2 regions of the Arthrobacter gandavensis genome follow, and region 1 is predicted to be linked to the other one. Evidence: riboswitches for the same ligand, from Rfam matches in the RefSeq annotation. Region 1 holds a riboswitch; the other holds the start of a gene.

Region 1 (3,388 bases):
AACGGCGCGCGCCGCTGGCTGGACGCTCATGAGCCTTCCCTCCCGCCCGGCCCCCCGCTTTCCTGTTCCGCCTGATCAATGGCCTGGGTAAGCCGCTGCCGCTCCTTGCTGATCCACTGGGCGTCGGAGTAGTTGCGCAGGAAGACCTCGGCAAACTCCACGGGGTCTTCACCCACGATTGCGCGGACCGGTGTGTTGTCTGCTGCGCCCTGCTCGAACAGGTCAGCCAGGTCCTCATACATTGAAACCATGACGTCACCCCTGGTCAGGGCCCCGGCATACATCAGGTACCGTTCCACCGCCTCCGCGGCTGTGCGGTATCCGGGCGGCAGTGCCTTCACCCGGTTCTTGTATTCATGCCAGCGGCGCTTGTCGCCGAAGTCGCCAAGAATCTTCTCAACCCACATGTTCGTTTCCCTCCTCGCGGATCCGTTCCAGCCGTTCTGAGAGGAAGCTCCAGGTCCTCCAGAACTCGTTGAGGCAGTCCTGCCCCGGGCCGGTGAGCGAGTACATCTTCCGCGGCGGCCCCTTTTCGGAGGGGACCTTCACCACGTCCACAAGTCCGCGCTGCTCGATCCTGATGAGCAGCGCATAAACCGTGCCTTCGGCGATGTCGGTGAAGCCCTCGTCACGCAGCCTTGCGGTGATCTCATACCCGTAGGCGGAGTGGCCGGAGAGGAATGCCAGAACAATGCCCTCCAGGACTCCCTTCAGCATCTCCGTCGCCTGCCTGCCCATCAAACCCTCGCTACTTAGTAATGTTGACTACCAGTACCTAGTAAGAATGAGTACTGACCGGAATGCAAGCTGTTCCGGGGATTTTTTTCTGCAGCACGCGCAGTCCCTGCCAGCACATTAGGTGACATGACAGAACAGTGGCCGCGTAGAACATCTACCGGCCCGCATTGCAGGGCTAGGATGTTCCCCATGACTACAGCCAGCACCACAGCAATACCCGGAGGCCTCGGATGGGATTTGGCCGTGGTGGCGGGCTGTTATCAGGCCCGCCTGCAGTCAGCGCTGGAGGGGACACCGGGAGGGCTGCGCGGATTCCAGGTGCTCTCAACGGTGGTCCATTTTGACCCGCCGAACCAGCAGGCACTCGGGGCGCATCTGGGAATCGACCGGACTGTGCTGACCTACCTGATTGACGAGCTGGCCGAGGCCGGGGACGTGGAACGGGTTCCTGATCCCGCGGACCGCCGGGCCCGCAAAGTCGTTGCCACCAAGGCCGGCCGCCAACGCCTGGCCGCCTGCGAGGAGCGGGTCGCCGCTGCCGAGTCCGGCATGCTCGCCGGACTGGAACCCGCAGACGCCAATCTGCTTCGCACCCTCCTGCACCGCCTGGCAGGCCAGGCCCACCAGCCGGCGTCGGGCAGTAATCCCTGCGCAGCCATGGACGCTGTCTAACTCCGCGTCCGGCTGGCCATTTGCCCGCTGACTTCGTAGAGTCAGCTGTAGTGACACGGGGTGCCGCAAGGCTGAGATGAGACCCGTCGAACCTGATCTAGTTAGAACTAGCGAAGGGATGTCGCCGATGACTATTGGCCTGACACCATTTTCTGTATCCACCCTCCTTTCCCGCGTGCGCAGCGAACCGCCGCTGGTGCAGTGCCTGACCAACACAGTGGTCACCAACTTCACCGCCAACGTCCTCCTCGCCCTCGGCGCAGCCCCGGCCATGACGGACATTCCGGGTGAAGCCGGACCTTTTGCCCGCATCGCCTCAGGGGTGCTGATCAATCTGGGCACCCCCCATGCCGAACAGCGCACGGCCATGCTGGAGGCCGCAGCAGCGGCAAACGATGCCGGCACACCCTGGGTCCTGGACCCCGTGGCAGTGGGCAGCCTCCCGGTCCGTACTGCCCTCGCTGCAGAGCTGCTGGCGATGCGTCCCACGGTGGTCCGGGCCAATGCGTCCGAGGTCATGGCCCTGGCCGGGCTGGGCGCGGGCGGACGGGGCGTGGACGCCACGGACAATCCGGAGGATGCCCTTCCCGCGGCCGAGCTCCTGGCGGCGAAATACGGCTGCGTCGTAGCGGTCTCCGGACCCACGGACGTCATCACCGACGGTGAATCAACGCTGCGGATCAGCAACGGCAGCGCCCTGTTGACCAAGGTGACCGGCGGGGGCTGCGCCCTCGGCGCCGTGACGGCCGCGTTCCTCGCCGCCGCGGACGACGGCGGTGACCTCACCGCCGCTGCGGCAGCCACCGCCGCCTACACGATCGCCGCGCAGCAGGCTGCAGCCGTGTCGGCAGGACCGGGGTCCTTTGCCCCGGCATTCCTGGACGCCCTGACCGGCCTCTCCGCCGAAGACATCCACAACCTGCTGGTGACGGCATGAGCGCCGGAGTGCAGTCCGAACTGCTCCGGCGGCCCCGGGCCCTGGCCAGGAACACCGGCATTTACCTGGTCACTGATGCGGCGCAGTGCGGGGACCGGGGTGTTGCCGCTGTTGCCGCAGCCGCCGTCGCCGGAGGGGTGCGCACCGTGCAGGTCCGGGAAAAGCACGCCTCCGCCGCGGAGTTCTACGCCCAGGTGCTGGCCGTCGCCGACGCCGTCGGTGACCGCGCCCTGGTGCTGGTCGATGACCGGGTGGACATTTACCTCGCCGCCCGGGCAGCCGGCGCCCGGGTGCACGGAGTCCACGTTGGCCAAAGCGACCTGCCCGCCGCGTCCGTCCGCTCGCTGGTGGGCCCCGGCGCCGTCGTAGGCCTCACCGCCAACACGCCCGCCCACCTCGACGCCGTGCGGGAACTCGCGCCGGGAACGGTGGACTATCTCGGTGCCGGAGTCATCCATCCCACCAGCACCAAACCGGACCATCCTGCCCCGCTGGGCGTGGACGGGTTCCGGTCCTTTGCTTCTGCGGCTCCGGTCCCGTGCGTGGCAATCGGCGGGATCGGGCTGTCCGACATTCGGGGCCTGCAGGCCGCCGGAGCGTCCGGCGCCGCCGTCGTTTCCGCTATCTGCACCGCTGCCGATCCGCGCCGCAGCGCCGAGGAACTGGTGGCGGCATGGGAGAGCTGAGCGTCCGGGACGTCCCGCGGATCCTGAGCATCGCCGGAACTGATCCCACGGGCGGAGCCGGAATCCAGGCCGATCTGAAGTCGATCGCCGCCAACGGCGGATACGGCATGGCCGTGGTCACGGCGCTGGTTGCGCAGAACACTCACGGGGTCCGCTCCGTGCATACCCCGCCTGCGGGGTTCCTTCGCGAACAGCTGGACGCGGTGAGCGATGACGTGATTATCGATGCGGTGAAAATCGGCATGCTGGGCAGCACCGAGGTTGCCCGGACGGTGGGTTCCTGGCTGGCGGACGTCCGGCCGCCGGCCGTGGTGCTGGATCCGGTGATGGTGGCCAGCAGCGGTGACCGCCTGCT
Region 2 (3,388 bases), on a different contig from region 1:
GACCCGTTCCACGGAGTCCCGGATTTCCAGCACTCCGTCCGGGTCCAGGTTGGCTGTCGGCTCGTCCAGCAGCAGCAGGCCGGGGGCCATGGCCAGGATCGACGCCAGGGCCAGGCGCTGCTTCTGGCCACCGGAAAGCGCAGCGGTCGAGTGCTCCAGCGGCACCCGGAGCCCGACGTCGTCCAGCGCCGCGTGCACCCGGTCCCAGATCTCCGCGCGGGGAACTCCGAGGTTCTCGGCGCCGAACGCCACTTCGTCACCCACCCGGGAGAGCACAATCTGCGAGTCGGGGTCCTGCAGCAGCAGCCCGGCCCGCCCACGCGCCGCCTGGGGGTGGGCGCCGTCGAGCCGCAGCGTTCCGCTTTCGGTCCCGCCGGTGTCTTCGCCCAGGACTCCCGCCAGGGCATGCAGCAGCGTGGACTTGCCCGCTCCGGACGCCCCCAGGAGGAGCACCCGCTCCCCCGGGTTGATATCGAAGGAAACGCCGGCAACTGCCTGGGCCTTGCGTCCGGCGTGCCGCCATCCCCAGTCCCGGGCAGCGACCGCCACGGGGTTGGCTGTAGCCATCGTCTACACGTCCGCCGTGCGTCCGGACGCGAAGGCTGAAAGCACCCCGGTCTTTGCCAGCGCCCGCACCGCCAGCCAGGAGAGCAGCCCGGCCAGCACCAGCCCGGACACCCCGGCGAAGACGGTGTACAGCGCCTGCCATTGGAGGGCCCATTCGGGCATGTAGAGAATCGATTCGCTCGCCCCGAGGAACAGGCCGGACCCAAGGCCCGCCAGTAGGGCAACGGGCAGCGTGAACTTCCGGTACAGGAAGAGCAGGAACACCAGTTCGGCGCCCAGGCCCTGGATGGCCCCGGAGAGCAGCACGGAAAGGCCAAACTGGGTACCCAGCACGCCGGAGACGGCGGCGGCAAGGACCTCGCAGTACAGTGCGGCTCCCGGCTTGCGGATGATCAGCCCGCCCAGCACGCCGGCGATCAGCCAGCCGCCGGTGTAAAGCCCGCCCAACGGGGGGAAAGCGAGGAAGAGGGCAGCGACTCCGCCGTAGGCCAGGGACCAGGCCCAGAACACTACGCCGGTGGCTACGGCAAGGACGGATGCGACGACGATGTCCACGACGCGCCACGATGAACGGGACGGCGCCAGGGACCGGGTGGTTTCTTGCATGGAAGGTTCCTCCTGGATTCAGGAGGGGAGGGAAAACCGCCTGCGGCGGTGCACCCCTGAGATCTCGACTCCCTTCGCCGGTACTAACCGGAGCAGGTTCGAGGGTCTGCGGCTTGGTCCGCACTCTCAGCGCCCGAAAACCGGCATCCGGATACCCTCCGGAGCCGGGAAGCGGCGCTCCCCTGTCGTGTGTATGCGTGGTCCACTGTACACGCCGTGCGGAGAAGAATCCGGCAGCGGCGGGTAGCGTAGGGAGAAACACCAACGCACAACGCCAAGGAGCACTTATGAACCTGATCCTGAAACTGCTGGGTACCGGTGTCAGCGTGGGCGCGGGCCTCGCCTCGGCCAAGATCCTGGACTTCGCCTGGACCAAGGCAACGGGTAATGAGCCGCCCAAGGACAAGGACGGCGCCCTGGACGCAAGCCTTCGTTCGGCGGTCATCTTCGCACTGGTTTCCGGCGCGGTCAGCCAAGTGATCCGGGTGCTGACCAACCGCGGCACGCAGCGCGCAATCGCCCGCTACAACCGCACCCCTGAGGTCGTCTAGCTCCGTCTCAGCACCATCGAGATAACAGAAACTGCCCGTATGAGCGTTCATACGGGCAGTTTCTGTCATCTCGATGGTGTTTTGGAGAATCCGGCTCAGCCCTCGCGGCTGCGCCCGGGCGGCAGCTTGCCGGCTTCGGCTTCGGCACGGGTCCGCGCCAGGTCCTCGTCGCTAAGGTCCCCGGTGTAATAGGTACCGTCCGGCTCCTGGCCGGGGTCGTCGTCGACCTTCGGATCCGCCTCTGTGTCTGCTTCCTGCTTCTCTGCCGTGGCCTCGAACATCAGCTGCTGGGCGCGCTCCACAACGTCATCCAGCTCATCAATGGTCAGCAGCTCTGGACGCAGGTGCTTGGTCCGGTACCCGGCGCGGCCCACCATGTGGGCTGAGACCGGAGCAGTGAGCAGCATAAAGATCCAGCACAGGGCTAGCACCGGCAGCAGCACCCAGCTGCGGAACTCCACGGCCATGGCCAGCAGGAAGAGCAGCAGGCCAAGCACCTGGGGCTTGGAGGCAGCGTGCATCCGGCTCATCAGGTCCGGGAAGCGGGTCAGGCCGATTGCCGCGGCCAGGGACATAGTGGCGCCGCCCAGCAGCAGGACCGCCACGATCACGTCAATCACAGTCTCGCTCATGGCTACCTCCGGTCCGTTACGAAGCGGGCAACCGTCACGGAGCCGATGAAGCCGATCAGCGAAATCGCGATCACCAGGGCAAGGAAGTCGAGGTTCCGGTAAACGACCATGTCCACTATCAGGGCACCGCCGACAATCGCCAGCAGCACGTCTGCAGCCAGAACCCGGTCAAGGATGGACGGTCCGCGGATAATCCGAAAGATGGCCCCTGCGGCAGCTACAGCCAGCATGACCGAGACAACGATGATTACAGCAGTCACCGGCTGACCTCCCCTGCGCGCAGTTCCTTCAGGTCTTTCTGTTCAGCCCGGACCAGTGCCAGGTCTTCCTTGGTGCCCATCATCCGAATCAGCCAGGATTCGGTGGCACGCACGTCATCCCGGATCTTCTCCGCGGCTTCCTGGCTGTCCACTCCCAGGCAGTGCAGGTAGAGCGTGGAAGTGGAGCGGTCCACTTCCACCACCAGCGAGCCGGGGATCAGAGACAGCGCGTGGCCGGTGGCCGTGACCAGAAGGTCCGAGTGGCTGCGAAGCTTCACAGCCACGACGGCGTTCTTGATCCGGGGCCCATGGACCGTGGCGAGCCAGAGTACGTGGAAGCTGGCGATCACCAGCTTCCAGAGGAACCGGGCACCGAAGCCCGCAGCGTAGAGGAGGTTGAACCGGCCGGACAGGTCCACGGGCGGCAGGTAGAAGATGTTGGTGACGACGAAGGCGATGATCGCGCCGAAAACCAGGTTGCCCAGGCTGAAGTCCTGCCAAAGGGCGCCCCAGAGCAGGACCAGCCAGATGATCAGCGGCAGTTCCTTCAGCAGCGGAATCCGGGGATGGCTGCGCATGCGTGCTTTTTTGGTCACGGTGCACTCCCTTCGCCCAGGACGGCTTCAATGTAGGGCGTGCGGTCCAGCAGGTCCTGCGCTGCGTCGTCGCTCAGTGAGAACAGCGGACCCGCCAGGATAGTCAGCGACACACCCAGCGCCACCAGGCCAACAGTGGGGTAGACCATGGACTTCGGCAGCAGGTTTACCGTGGA

Evidence for each region. Region 1 has a riboswitch for thiamine pyrophosphate ahead of thiM (hydroxyethylthiazole kinase). Riboswitches for the same ligand answer to the same signal wherever they lie in the genome.
Region 2: another riboswitch for thiamine pyrophosphate. It lies ahead of ABFX29_RS06685 (ECF transporter S component); the one in region 1 lies ahead of thiM (hydroxyethylthiazole kinase).

The regions. Positions count from the first base shown of each region.
Region 1 covers NZ_BAAALV010000005.1:195,194-198,581, reverse strand. The annotation lists gene ABFX29_RS13120 (ABC transporter ATP-binding protein) at 1-30, opposite strand, end outside; gene ABFX29_RS13115 (DUF1048 domain-containing protein) at 27-407, opposite strand; gene ABFX29_RS13110 (PadR family transcriptional regulator) at 397-738, opposite strand; gene ABFX29_RS13105 (MarR family winged helix-turn-helix transcriptional regulator) at 928-1,410, shown strand; TPP riboswitch at 1,457-1,546, shown strand; gene thiM (hydroxyethylthiazole kinase) at 1,538-2,347, shown strand; gene thiE (thiamine phosphate synthase) at 2,344-3,033, shown strand; gene ABFX29_RS13090 (bifunctional hydroxymethylpyrimidine kinase/phosphomethylpyrimidine kinase) at 3,021-3,388, shown strand, end outside.
Region 2 covers NZ_BAAALV010000002.1:729,777-733,164, reverse strand. The annotation lists gene ABFX29_RS06690 (ABC transporter ATP-binding protein) at 1-567, opposite strand, end outside; gene ABFX29_RS06685 (ECF transporter S component) at 571-1,173, opposite strand; TPP riboswitch at 1,226-1,367, opposite strand; gene ABFX29_RS06680 (DUF4235 domain-containing protein) at 1,461-1,724, shown strand; partial or broken gene mnhG (monovalent cation/H(+) antiporter subunit G) at 2,015-2,356, opposite strand; gene ABFX29_RS06670 (MrpF/PhaF family protein) at 2,359-2,586, opposite strand; gene ABFX29_RS06665 (Na+/H+ antiporter subunit E) at 2,613-3,194, opposite strand; gene ABFX29_RS06660 (Na+/H+ antiporter subunit D) at 3,209-3,388, opposite strand, start outside.